Regions from separate parts of the Cellulomonas sp. P24 genome, predicted to be linked through region 2. Evidence: predicted binding sites of a transcription regulator. Region 2 holds the regulator's gene; the other holds the start of a gene.

Region 1 (6,510 bases), 740 kb from region 2:
GAGCTGCACGCGTTCGCCGCACTCGCCGGTCTCCCGCGGCGCGGGTTCGACCTCGACCACTACGACGTGCCCGACGAGCTCCACGGCACGCTGGTCGACCTCGGGGCGGTCCCTGTCACGCCGCACGAGCTCATCCGGCGCCTGCGCGCCTCAGGGCTGCGCGTGCGAGCCCGCGACCGCTGACCTGCCGACGCACCGATCTGTCGACCCGTCGATCGCCACGGCAGCGCCGCCCCGGTACGACGACGGCGGGTGCCCCGGTTGACCGGGACACCCGCCGTTGTTCGTGCGAGATCCGACCTGGCGTCAGCTCAGGCCCGATCCGTGATCAGTCGATCAGAACCCGCCGCCGAAGTCCTCGCCGCCACCGGGGCCGGCCGGTGCGGCCTTCTCCGGCTTGTCGGCCACGACGGCCTCGGTGGTGAGGAACAGCGCCGCGATGGACGCAGCGTTCTGCAGCGCGGACCGGGTGACCTTGACCGGGTCGTTGATCCCCGCGGCGAGCAGGTCCTCGTAGACGTTGGTCGCGGCGTTCAGACCGTGACCGATCGGCAGGTTGCGGACCTTCTCCGCCACGACGCCACCCTCGAGGCCGGCGTTGATCGCGATCTGCTTGAGCGGAGCATCGAGCGCGACGCGCACGATGTTCGCACCGGTCGCCTCGTCGCCCTCGAGGACGAGGTCGGCGAAGGCCGTCTTGCCGGCCTGGATGAGCGCGACGCCACCACCGGCGACGATGCCCTCCTCGACGGCAGCCTTCGCGTTGCGGACGGCGTCCTCGATGCGGTGCTTGCGCTCCTTGAGCTCGACCTCGGTGGCCGCGCCGGCCTTGATGACGGCGACGCCACCGGCCAGCTTGGCGAGGCGCTCCTGGAGCTTCTCGCGGTCGTAGTCCGAGTCCGAGTTCTCGATCTCGGCGCGGATCTGCGCGACCCGACCCGCGATCTGAGCCGCGTCGCCCGAGCCCTCGACGATGGTCGTCTCGTCCTTCGTCACGACGATCTTGCGCGCCGTGCCGAGGACCTCGAGGCCCACCGTGTCGAGCTTGAGACCGACGGTCTCCGAGACGACCTGGCCGCCCGTGAGGATGGCCATGTCCTGCAGCATCGCCTTGCGGCGGTCGCCGAAGCCCGGAGCCTTGACGGCGACGGACTTGAACGTGCCACGGATCTTGTTGACGACGAGCGTGGCGAGAGCCTCACCCTCGACGTCCTCGGAGACGATGAACAGCGGCTTGCCGGCCTGGATGACCTTCTCCAGCAGCGGCAGCAGGTCCTTGACGTTCGAGATCTTGGACTCGACGAGCAGGACGTACGCGTCCTCGAGGACGGCCTCCTGACGCTCCTGGTCCGTGACGAAGTACGCCGACAGGAAGCCCTTGTCGAAGCGCATGCCCTCGGTCAGCTCGAGCTCCAGGCCCAGGGCGCTGGACTCCTCGACCGTGATCACGCCCTCCTTGCCGACCTTGTCGAGGGCCTCGGCGATGAGCGCACCGATCGCCGTGTCACCGGCGGAGATCGAGGCCGTGGCCGCGATCTGCTCCTTGGTCTCGACCTCGACGGCCTGCTTCAGCAGCTCGGCCGTGACAGCCTCGACGGCCTTCTCGATGCCCTTCTTGAGGGCGATCGGGTTGGCGCCGGCAGCGACGTTCCGCAGGCCCTCGCGCACGAGCGCCTGGGCGAGCACGGTCGCCGTGGTGGTCCCGTCGCCCGCGACGTCGTCCGTCTTCTTGGCGACCTCCTTGACGAGCTCGGCGCCGATCTTCTCGAACGGCTCCTCGAGCTCGATCTCCTTGGCGATGCTCACACCGTCGTTCGTGATGGTGGGCGCACCCCACTTCTTGTCCAGGACGACGTTGCGGCCCTTCGGGCCGAGCGTGACCTTGACGGTGTCGGCGAGGATGTTGAGCCCTCGCTCGATACCGCGACGGGCCTCCTCGTTGAAGGCAATGATCTTGGCCATGGGGCTGTGATCCTCCACTGTGGCAATCGGGTGGTCAGTAGGTGCCCGCGACGGACGGCCCGCACCGCGACGGTCATGTCCCGTCACTGCCCGAACCTCACCTGACGACCAGGGTGATTCTGTCACTCTCTACCTGAGAGTGCTAAGTCCATGGTTAGCACTCGGCACCGGAGAGTGCAACCTGCCTCCGCCGCCGGCGAACACGCTCCGAACCGCGCCGACCAGGGCAGGCGCAGTGCTCTCAGCTGCCCGCAGCTGCCTGCAGCTGGCCGCTGCTGGCCTCAGGTGCCCGCAACCGGCTCCGGGGCGAGGTCCGGCATCCGGGTGAGGCCGAACCGGGACCGCAGCACCCGACGCGCAGCGTGCCAGCCGGCCATGCCGTGCACCCCGGGTCCTGGCGGCGTCGACGCCGAGCAGAGGAGCACGCCCGGGATCCCGAGCCGGTACGGGTCGACGGCGAGGCGGGGCCGGGCGAGCAGCCGGTACGCCGTCACCGCCCCGGACCCGATGTCACCGCCCGGGTAGTTGGCGTCGTGCTCGCTCATCCGCGCGGCGGGGACGGCACGCGAGGCGACGACGACGTCACGGAAGCCCGGTGCGAACCGCTCGACCTGCGAGACGACCGCCTCGGTCACGTCGAGGGTCGAGCCGGCCGGCACGTGCGCGTAGGTCCACAACGGTCGCAGGCCTGTCGGGCCGAGCCGCGAGCGATCAGCCACGGTGGGGTCGCTCACGAGCACGACGGGGTGCCGCGCGTGCCGTCCGGCGGCGACGTCACGCTCGGCCTGCGCGAGCTGCGCACGACTCCCGCCGAGGTGCACCGTCCCGGCGCGCCCGACCTCGGGATTCGCCCACGGGACCGGGCCCGAGAGCACCAGGTCGACCTTGGCGACCCCGTTCCCGTAGGGGAACCGTGTGAGGGCTCGCGCCCGTCCGGGCGGAAGGCGCCGGCCGAGCACCCGGACCGCGGTGCGCGGGGTCGTGTCGAGGAGGTACGCGCGGGCCCGCGGCAGCTCGTCGAGGTCGTCGACGGTGACCCCGGTGATCAGCTCGCCGCCGTGCGCGCGCAGGTCGGCGACCAGCGCGTCGGTGATCGCCCGGCTCCCGCCGCGCGGGACGGGCCACCCGCCCACGTGTGCGAGGGTCGCCAGCAGCAGCCCGGTGCCGGCCGCTGCGGCCGACGGCTGCCGGGTGCTGGCGTGGGCGCCGACGCCGGCCAGGAGTGCCGGTGCGACGTCGGAGTCGAACCTCGTGCCCACGGCGACCTGCTCGACGACGGCCGCCATGAGACGCAGCGCCGTCGGACCGTGCGCGAGCGGACCGTCGGCACCTCGGGCCCGGTCCCCGAGGACGACCTCCATGAGTGCCTCGGCACGGTCGACGAACGGTCGCAGCAGCCGGCGCCAGGCGCGGCCGTCGACGCCGAGTCCCTCGGCGGTCCGCTCGAGCGACCGGTAGGCAACCCCGGCACGACCGCCGTCGAGCGGGTGCGCGTACGCCGCATCCGGGTGGAGGAGCTCGACCCCGCGGGCCGCGAGGTCGAACTCCCGCAGGAACGGTGAGGCCGCCGCCAGCGGGTGCACGGCCGAGCAGAGGTCGTGCACCATCCCTGGTGCCAGACCGAGGTCGAGGGTCCGCGCACCGCCGCCAGGTTCCGGCTGTGCCTCGACCACGAGCACCGACAACCCGGCTCGTGCGCACGTGACCGCGGCTGCGAGCCCGTTGGGCCCGCTGCCGACGACCACGACGTCAGGGCTCAGAGCGGTCGGACCTGCTCGGCCTGCGGTCCCTTGCTGCCCTGACCGAGCTCGAACTCCACGTCCTGGCCCTCGTCGAGGGTGCGGAACCCGTCCGTCTGGATCGCGCTGTAGTGCACGAAGAGGTCGTTCCCTCCGCTGGCCGGGGTGATGAACCCGTAGCCCTTCTCCGCGTTGAACCACTTGACGGTGCCCTGGGCCATGTCACGCTCCTCGAGTCGACTTCACGCCGCGTCCGCCCGATGCCTCACGGCACCGGGACGGCGGCGTTGTCGGGTGAGCCTAATGGGTCCCCCGGCGCGCGCGGGAGACCGCCCGGGTGGTCGCGCCGGTCGATCGGCGCGACCGGGTCAGGGGGTGTAGTCCTTCGTCAGGACGATCGAGATCGTCGTGCCCGCCTTGGCCGGGTCCAGCGTCACGGTGGAGATCTTCAGCGCCGTGGCCGCGGCACGCGCCGTGGCCTCGAGCTTCGCGGTCGCATAGAAGACGGTGGACGTCGTCGGTGCCGTGCCCGTGTAGTTGCCGGTCGTGATCGACGTGAACCCGGCGGTCTTGAGCGCAGCTTCACCCTTGGCCGCGAGCCCGCTCGTCTTGGTCGCGTTGAGGACCGACACCGCGGTGTGCAGGTCAGGCGCGGCGGGCGTCGTGGCCGATGGCGTCGTGGCCGGCGTGGTGCTCGTGGCCGTCGTCGATGGCGCTGTCGGCGTGTCGCTCGTCGCCACCGACGGGAGGGTCGAGCCGGCAGCCAGGCCGGTATCGCCCCCGGTGCCCGTGAGGAGCGTCACGACCCCCCCACGCGATCGCCGGGAAGAGCACGATCACCAGGAGGAACGGCCACACACGCGTCCAGACGGATCGCGCCCGTCGGTGGACGCCGCGCGGACCGGCATGCGCGTCGACGGCGTCGAACTCGTCGGCTGGGTACGGGTATCTCGCCTTGCTCACGCCCGACAGGCTAACGGACGCGACTACGCATCGACGCCCAGACGTCGAGCGGTCCTGGCGCGCTGCCGCGTCGAACGCATCCGACGCAGCCGCTTGACGAGCATCGGGTCGTGCTCGAGCGCGGCCGGCGAGTCGATGAGCGCGTTCAGCACCTGGTAGTAGCGGGTCGCCGACATGTCGAACAGCTCACGGATCGCCTGTTCCTTGGCACCGGCGTACTTCCACCACTGGCGCTCGAACGCGAGGACCTGCTGGTCGCGCTCCGAGAGGTCGCCGATCTCATGGGCGCCCTCGCGGACCGCCTGCACCGTGGCGTCCATGGAACCTCCTGCTCGCAGCCGTGCGTGGTGCGGAACCCCTGCACCGACGCCCCTCATCGTAGGACCGAATGACATGGCTGTCATTCCTTCGTCCGACCCGTCCCGATCCCGTCCGTCGCCGCCGCCGACGGCTACTCTCACCGGGTGGACAGCCCTCACCGCCACCCCGACCCGACGACGGCGGGCCCTGAACCGACCGCCGCCGACCTCGCGTACCTGGCCGGCCTGATGGCGCCCGACTGGGCGTCCGCGATGCTGCCGGTCGCCCCGCAGGTGCGCGCGATGGGCACGTTCCTCCGGGCCGAGATCGCCGCCGGACGAGGGTACCTGCCGGCCGGCCCGGACGTCTTCCGCGCGTTCCGCCGACCGCTCTCCGAGGTCCGCGTGCTGATCGTCGGTCAGGACCCGTACCCGACCCCCGGGCACCCCATGGGGTTGTCGTTCTCGGTCCAGGCCGACGTACGCCCGCTCCCCCGGTCGCTCGCGAACATCGTCACCGAGCTCGGGGCCGACCTCGGGGTGGCACCGCCGACGTCGGGCGACCTGAGCGCCTGGGCCGACCAGGGGGTGATGCTGCTCAACAGGGTGCTGACGGTCGCACCCGGCGCGCCCGCCTCGCACCGCGGCAAGGGGTGGGAACCGGTCACGCTCCGTGCGGTCGACGCGCTCGTCGCACGCGGCGGCCCGCTCGCGGCGATCCTCTGGGGACGGGACGCCCAGTCCCTCGTCCCCGCGCTCGGCTCCGTGCCGTTCGTCTCGAGCGTCCACCCGAGCCCGTTGTCCGCGCACCGCGGGTTCTTCGGCTCACGGCCGTTCTCGCGTGTCAACGCCCTGCTCACGGAGCAGGGTGGCGCACCGGTCGACTGGCGACTGCCCTGACACCCGGGCACTGTCGGCGCAGACTGGACCCGTGACCACGCACGACGCCCTCCCATCCGCTGCCACGCCATCCGCCACCACGCCACCGCCGACGTGGACCCGCTACGTCGCGCTCGGCGACTCGTTCACCGAGGGGCTGTGGGACGTCCCGTCCGACGGCGCCCTCTGCCGCGGGTGGGCCGACCTGCTCGCAGGCCACCTCGCCGCCCGCCAGGACGCCGCCGGTGCACCGCCGCTCGCCTACGCGAACCTCGCCGTGCGGGGCCGACTGCTCCGGCCGATCCTGCGCGAGCAGGTGCCCGCCGCGCTGTCCCTCGAGCCCGACCTCGTGAGCCTCGTCGGCGGCGGGAACGACATGCTGCGCCCCGCCGCGGACCCGGACCGCCTCGCCCGGGACCTCGAGGCCGCGGTCGCGCGGTTCCGGGCCGCAGGCGCGGACGTGATCCTGGCGACGGGTGTCGACACCGCGGAGAGTCCTCTGGTGCGCCGGACCCGGAGCAGGGTCGCGGTGCTCAACGCTCACGTGTGGTCGATCGCCCGACGGCACGGCGCGGTCGTCGTCGACCTGTGGGGCATGAGGTCGCTCCGGGACTGGCGGATGTGGAGCGACGACCGCATCCACCTGACCACCGAGGGGCACCGTCGGG
Region 2 (6,510 bases):
CCGGCGGCACCACCCCGGTGGCCAGCGGCTTCACGAACGCCGGTGCGAACGGCACGCCGGGACCCTTCACGTTCACCGCGACCGTGCCGACCGGGACGCTGACAGTCGCCGTGTGGGAGCCGGACATGTCGAACGGCGAGTCCGGCACGACTCGGCACAACCTCGTGACGGTGACGTTCACCGTCTCCTGACGGCACGTCAGTCGGCGTGCGGACCGGTCATCCCCAGTAGCCGAGCCGTTGGGCGAGCAGGGCGAGAGCCACCGGTCCTGCCGTCGAGGTCCGCAGCACGTGCGGGCCGAGCCGCACCGTCTGGGCGCCCGCACCCTCGAGGGCGCTCACCTCGCGTTCGCTGATGCCGCCCTCCGGACCGACGACCACGAGGATCTGGGCGCCGGTGCGCGCCGACGGGAGACGGACCGTCGCGAGGGGCTGGTGGGCGTCCTCGTGCAGCACCAGGGCCGTCCCACCGCCGGCCACGGTGTCCGAGACACGCGCGACCAGCCCGGCGCCGTCCACCGCCGTTCCCACGACCGGCATGCGCGCACGGCGGGACTGCTTCGAGGCCGCACGTACGGTGCCGACCCAGCGTGCCCGGCTCTTGGCCGCGCGGTCGCCGCGCCAGACCACGATCGACCGATCGGCCTGCCAGGGCAGCACCTCGTCGGCACCGACCTCGGTCGCGGCCTCGATCGCGAGCTCGTCCCGGTCGCCCTTCGCGAGCGCCTGGACGAGCACCAGCCCGATCTCCGGCTCCGGCTCGACGACGTGCTCGCGGACCTCGAGGTGCACGCCCGTCGCGTCGACCGCGAGCACCACACCGCGGAGCCGCACGCCCGCCCCGTCGACGACGTCCACGCGCTCACCGGGAGCGCGTCGCTGCACGACGCCGGCGTGCCGGCCCTCGGCACCGTCGAGCAGGTACGTCGACCCGACCGTCGCGCCGTGCAGCGACCCCTGCTCGGCGAGGAACACCGGCGCGCTCATGCCGTTCCCGTCACGTCGACTGCCAGGTCACGCTCAACGCCCGCTGAGCTTGTCGCGCAGCTTGGCGAACACCCCCGGGTGCACCGCCGAGAGCCGCCCTTCCGGCCGCTGCTCCCCACGCAGCTCCGCGAGACGGCGCAGCAGCTCGACCTGCTCCTCGTCCTCCGGGGCGGGCACCTGCACCTCGATGTGCACGTCGAGGTCGCCCCGTCCGCCGGTGTGCAGGTGCCCGACGCCCAGCCCCTTGAGCGTGATGACCTGACCCGGCTGCGTGCCCGGTCGCAGGTCGATCTCCTGCATCCCGTCCAGGGTGTCCAGCTCGAGCACGGTGCCGAGCGCCGCCGCCGTCATGGGCACCTCGAGCGTGCAGTGCAGGTCGTCGCCGCGCCGCACGAACGTCTCGTGGTTGCGCTCGCGGACCTCGAGGTAGACGTCGCCGGCCGGCCCACCTGCCGGGCCCACCTCGCCCTGCCCCGTGAGCTTGATCCGGGTCCCCGTGTCGACGCCTGCCGGGACGTCGACGGAGAGCGTGCGACGGCTGCGGACCCGGCCCTCGCCCGCGCACTCGGTGCAGGGCTCCGGGATCACGGTGCCGAATCCGTGGCACGCGGCGCACGGGGCGGAGGTCATGACCTGGCCGAGGAACGACCGGGCGACCCGCTGCACCGATCCTCGCCCGCCGCACACGTCACAGGTGCGCGGCGAGCTCCCGGGTCGGCAGCACGAGCCCTCGCACGTCGGGCACAGCACCGCGGTGTCGACCTGGAGCTCGCGGTGCGCACCGAAGGCCGCCTCGGCGAGGTCGATGTCGAGCCGGAGCAGGGCGTCCTGGCCGCGACGTGCGCGCGGGATCGGGCCGCGCTGACCGGCCGACTGCGCCGCACCGAAGAACGTCTCGAAGATGTCCTGGAAGCCGAAGCCACCGCCCATGCCGCCACCAGGTGCGGACGGGTCGGCCCCCATGTCGTAGGCCTGCCGCTTCTCCGGGTTGGAGAGCACCTCGTAGGCACGCGAGACGTCCTTGAACCGGTCCTCGGTCTGCATGCCCTCGCCCGCGACGTCCGGGTGGAGCTCACGCGCGAGCTTGCGGTAGGCCTTCTTGATCTGGTCGGTGCTCGCGTCGCGCGGCACGCCGAGGATCTGGTAGTAGTCGCTCACTGATCACTTCCTGCAGGGGACATGGGTGGACCGGCGGCGGCCGGCGGAGGTCACGGGAGTGCGGCTCACCCGGCGAGGACCCGGGAGAGGTACCGGGCGACCGCACGGACGGATGCGATCGTGCCCGGGTAGTCCATGCGCAGCGGGCCGATCGACCCGATCCGCGCGAGGCTGGCGTCGTCTCCGCCGTACCCGCTCGTCACGAAGCTGGTCTCGACCAGCCCTTCGTGGTGCGTCTCGCGCCCGATCCGCACGGACACGCTCGCGGCGTCGTCGGCCATCTCGCTGAGCAGCCGGAGCAGCACGACCTGCTCCTCGAGGGCCTCGAGGACCGGGCCGAGCGTGTGCGTGAAGTCGTGCGCACCGGTCCGGGCGAGGTTCGCCGTGCCGGCGAGCACCAGACGCTCCTCGCTCTCCTCGGCGAGCGTCTCCTCGACGACCTGGACCACGGCCCGGACCAGCGCCTGGTCCGTGCTCGGGAACGCCTCCGCGAGCTCGCCGAGCGGGACGACGAGCTCGGAGAGCCGCCGGCCCGTCGCGACGACGTTGAGGCGTACCCGCAGCAGCGCGACGGTCTCCTCGGAGAGCGCAGGGGCGATCGTCGTGAGGTCCAGGGTGCGCTGCTCGACGCGGCCGGTGTCGGTGATGATGACGACCAGGAGCCGGTGCTCGCCGAGGTCGACGAGCTCGAGGTGACGCAGGGCCGACCGGCGGAGCGACGGGTACTGGACGACGGCGACCTGCTGGGTGAGCTGCGCGAGCAGGCGCACGGCACGGTCGACCACGTCGTCGAGGTCCACCGCTTCCTCGAGGAACGACTGGATGGCCCGCTTCTCCGGGCTCGACATCGCCTTGACGGTTGCGAGCCGGTCGACGAACAGCCGGTACCCACGATCCGTCGGCACGCGACCGGCCGACGTGTGGGGCTGGACGATGTAGCCCCCTTCCTCGAGGGCAGCCATGTCGTTGCGGATCGTCGCCGACGAGACCCCGAGGGAGTGCCGTTCCACGAGTGCGCGCGAGCCGACGGGTTCACGCGTGACCACGTAGTCCTCGACGATCGCGCGCAGCACGTCGAGCCTGCGGTCGTCGCTCACCGTGACCTCCCTGCGTCGTGTCGGTGTCGCGCCGGGTGATCTGCCCGGTGCGGCGGTCGTGTTCGGTCGCTCGCCTTCCTCGCCTCCCGGTGGCACTCCGGGGTGGCGAGTGCCAATTCTACGCGGCCGAGCCGCGCGTGTCGGGGACGACGCCCGCACACCGCCTCCTCGGTGAACGCCGGTGCGCGTCCTAGGCTTCCCGGGTGACGTCCCGACCCCCTGCCTCGACGCGCCCGGACCGTCCCGACCGCTACGGCTCCGACGTGCTGTCGACGCCCACGACGGGCCATCGGACGGCGCGCCGCTCGGTGCCGACACCGGCCGAGCAGGGCCTGGTGGTCGAGGAGGTCACGACCGGCTGGGTCGGTGCGGTGACCCGCGTCGAGAAGTCGGGCGGTCTTCACGTCGTCGTCCTCGAGGACCGGCGCGGACGCACCCGCACGTTCCCGCTCGGACCGGGCTTCTGGGTGGACGGCGCACCCGTCGAGCTCACGCCGCCGCGGCCGGTGCCGGCGCCGTCGGCGCCCACCCGGACCGCGTCGGGGTCACGTGCGGTCGCCGGGGCACGCGCACGCGTCGCCCGTGGGTCACGCATCTGGGTCGAGGGCAAGCACGACGCCGAGCTCGTGGAGAAGGTGTGGGGCGACGACCTGCGGATCGAGGGCGTGGTGGTCGAGCTGCTCGACGGTGTCGACAACCTGCCGGACGCGGTGCGGGACTTCGCACCCGAGCCCGGCCGTCGCCTCGGCGTGCTGGTCGACCACCTCGTGCCCGGGAGCAAGGAGAGTCGCATCGCTGAGGCGGTCATGCGCGCCGCGCCTCGCGGGACGGTCGTCGTGCTGGGGCACCCGTATGTCGACGTGTGGCAGGCCGTCCGGCCGGAACGCCTCGGGCTCTCCGGCTGGCCGACGATCGAGCGTGGCGTCGAGTGGAAGCACGGCATCCTCCGCGAGCTCGGCTGGCCGGCCGCGGATCAGGCGGACGTCGCACGGGCCTGGCAACGGATCCTGGGATCCGTGCGGTCCTACGCGGACCTCGAGCCGTCGCTCCTCGGGCGGGTCGAGGAGCTGATCGACTTCGTCACCGCTCCCTGACCGGCGCCGAGCGGCCTCCGGTCAGAGCCGCATCGCGGCACGACGGTTCCGGTTGGCCCATGCGTGCACCAGGGCGCCGAGCAGCGGTGCCGACGCCGAGCGGATCACGTACGTCACGCGACCGCCGTAGCCCGGGTACGCGACCGACATCGTGACCCGGGACTCGGTGGCGTCGACCGAGGCGATCGTCCAGAGCGGCAGCTCCTCGGGAGGCCGTCCGGTGCCGGGCTCGTGGACCCAGATGCGGTGCGTCGTCAACCGGTGCCCCTCGCCGTCCCACAGCACCTGCTCGACGGCCGGCACCGCCACCTGCCCGATCGGCTCCCGGCTGCGGTACGTCCCGGTGACGACGTCCGCGGACCACAGGACCCCGTCCCACCAGCGGAGCTGCCAGTCACCGGACGGGTCGGGGTACCACCCGGCGCTCACGCCGTGGAGGTACCCCGACCCGGGGTGGGGCGACGGCCCCTGCGTCATGCGTGTGCTGCTCTCGGTTCAGGACGCCTCCGTCAGGGGGCGACGGGCTCGCCGAGCATGCGGCGGTACATGTAGGCCGTCGCGATCATCGTGAGCGGGAACGCGATCAGCTGGCCGACACCGCAGACCAGCGCACCGATGGCCTGCACGACGTAGACGGCAAGGAAGAGCACGACGACCGTCCCGAGGTTCTTGTTGACCAACGAGAAGCTCGACTTGATCGCCTCGACCGCGCCCTGCTGCTTGTCGAGGACGAAGTACAGGGCGAACTGGGCGAAGAACGCGAACACGATGCCCGGGAGGACGCACAGCACCACTCCGACACCGGTGCCGAGGCCGATCAGCAGCGACGCCCCGATGACTCCCCCGAGGTTGTCGAACTGGAAGAAGGTCTTGAACTCGAGCGGCCGGCCGTACGTGATGTGCAGGGCGCCGCGGACCATCCCGGCCTGGGCCAAATACCCGAGAAGGATGATCACGATGTAGAAGACGATCGACCCGAAGCCGAAGCCGGCACCGAACATCCCCGACGAGCTGCCGTACGGGTCGTTGTTCGCTGCCGTCACCGCTGACGCGATGAGCGCGAAGTAGAACGCGCCACCGATGACGGCGATCACCGCACCGTAGACGAGCACCGCCAGGAGGATCGGCCCGACGTTCGCGGTGAACTTGGTCCAGCCGTAGTTGAACGCCTCACCGATACCGACCGCCTGCGGGCCGCCGGGGGCACCGTAGGGCTGAGGTGCCGGCGGCATCGCTCCGGGGGGACCGTAGCCACCACCAGGGGGCGGCGGGTAGCTGCCCGCGGGCGGAGGGGGGTACGCGCCAGGCGGCGGAGGGTACGCCCCGGGCGGCGGGACTGCACCCGCAGGAGGCTGCTGAGGCTCGTTCTCGTCGCGCGGCGTGCCGCCCGGTCCGTTCTCGGTCATGGTCATCCTTCGGTCCGATCGCAGGTGACTCCGGTCGAACCACCCGCACCGCTGACAGAGAATCGAAATGTGGAGGTCGTGTCAAGGACCTGCGTATGAGCAGGCTGTGTCCCACCTAGTCGGTGAGGGCCCGGACCACCGCATCGGCCAGGAGCCGCCCTCGACGGGTGAGGAGCACGCGACGCCCCTGGCCGTCCGCGCCGAGTGCCGCGCCACCGTCGACGAGCCCGTCCGCCACCAGGGCGGCGACGCCCCGCCGGGACTCGGGCCCGAGCTCGCCGAGCGGCAGACCGCCGCTGAGCCGGACGCCGAGCATCACCCGTTCGAGCCGGGCGGAGTCGTCGTCGAGCACCTCACGACCGGCCGCCGGGCTCAGCCCGTCCGCGAGCCGCGCCGCGTACGCACGCGGGTGCTTGACGTTCCACCAGCGCACCCCGCCGACGTGGCTGTGGGCACCGGGTCCGACACCCCACCAGTCCGCGCCCCGCCAGTAGGCGAGGTTGTGCCGGCACGCGTGCGCCGTCGTCCGCGCCCAGTTGCTGACCTCGTACCAGTGCAGACCCGCGTCGGCGAGCAGGTCGTCGGCGATCTCGTACTTGAGGGCCTGGTCGTCCTCGGTGGGCAGGGTGAGCTCCCCCGGCGCACCTGGGTAGCCATCCGGGTGCCCGGCTCGACGACCAGCGCATACGCAGACACGTGGTCGACCCCGGTCGCGAGTGCCGCCTCGACGCTCGCACGCCAGTCGTCCACCGACTCCCCCGGCGTGCCG

The links. The regulator HrcA, encoded in region 2, represses chaperone genes, less so after heat shock. The targets are predictions, from matches to a motif close to TTNGCACTCGNNNNNNNCGAGTGCNAA.
Region 1: a site for HrcA is predicted at 2,082-2,108, ahead of groL (chaperonin GroEL). Genes of this name have one in related genera too.

The regions. Positions count from the first base shown of each region.
Region 1 covers NZ_JAJDFX010000002.1:2,842,244-2,848,753, reverse strand. The annotation lists gene LJB74_RS13275 (DUF4031 domain-containing protein) at 1-183, shown strand, start outside; gene groL (chaperonin GroEL) at 337-1,962, opposite strand; gene LJB74_RS13265 (NAD(P)/FAD-dependent oxidoreductase) at 2,244-3,707, opposite strand; gene LJB74_RS13260 (cold-shock protein) at 3,719-3,922, opposite strand; gene LJB74_RS13255 (LytR C-terminal domain-containing protein) at 4,070-4,333, opposite strand; gene LJB74_RS13250 (hypothetical protein) at 4,347-4,664, opposite strand; gene LJB74_RS13245 (DUF3263 domain-containing protein) at 4,688-4,984, opposite strand; gene LJB74_RS13240 (uracil-DNA glycosylase) at 5,213-5,863, shown strand; gene LJB74_RS13235 (SGNH/GDSL hydrolase family protein) at 5,895-6,510, shown strand, end outside.
Region 2 covers NZ_JAJDFX010000002.1:3,582,750-3,589,259, reverse strand. The annotation lists gene LJB74_RS16770 (Gmad2 immunoglobulin-like domain-containing protein) at 1-191, shown strand, start outside; gene LJB74_RS16765 (16S rRNA (uracil(1498)-N(3))-methyltransferase) at 219-986, opposite strand; gene dnaJ (molecular chaperone DnaJ) at 1,020-2,144, opposite strand; gene hrcA (heat-inducible transcriptional repressor HrcA) at 2,210-3,241, opposite strand; gene LJB74_RS16750 (DUF3097 domain-containing protein) at 3,445-4,335, shown strand; gene LJB74_RS16745 (DUF2510 domain-containing protein) at 4,357-4,812, opposite strand; gene LJB74_RS16740 (hypothetical protein) at 4,845-5,567, opposite strand; partial or broken gene hemW (radical SAM family heme chaperone HemW) at 5,857-6,510, opposite strand, start outside.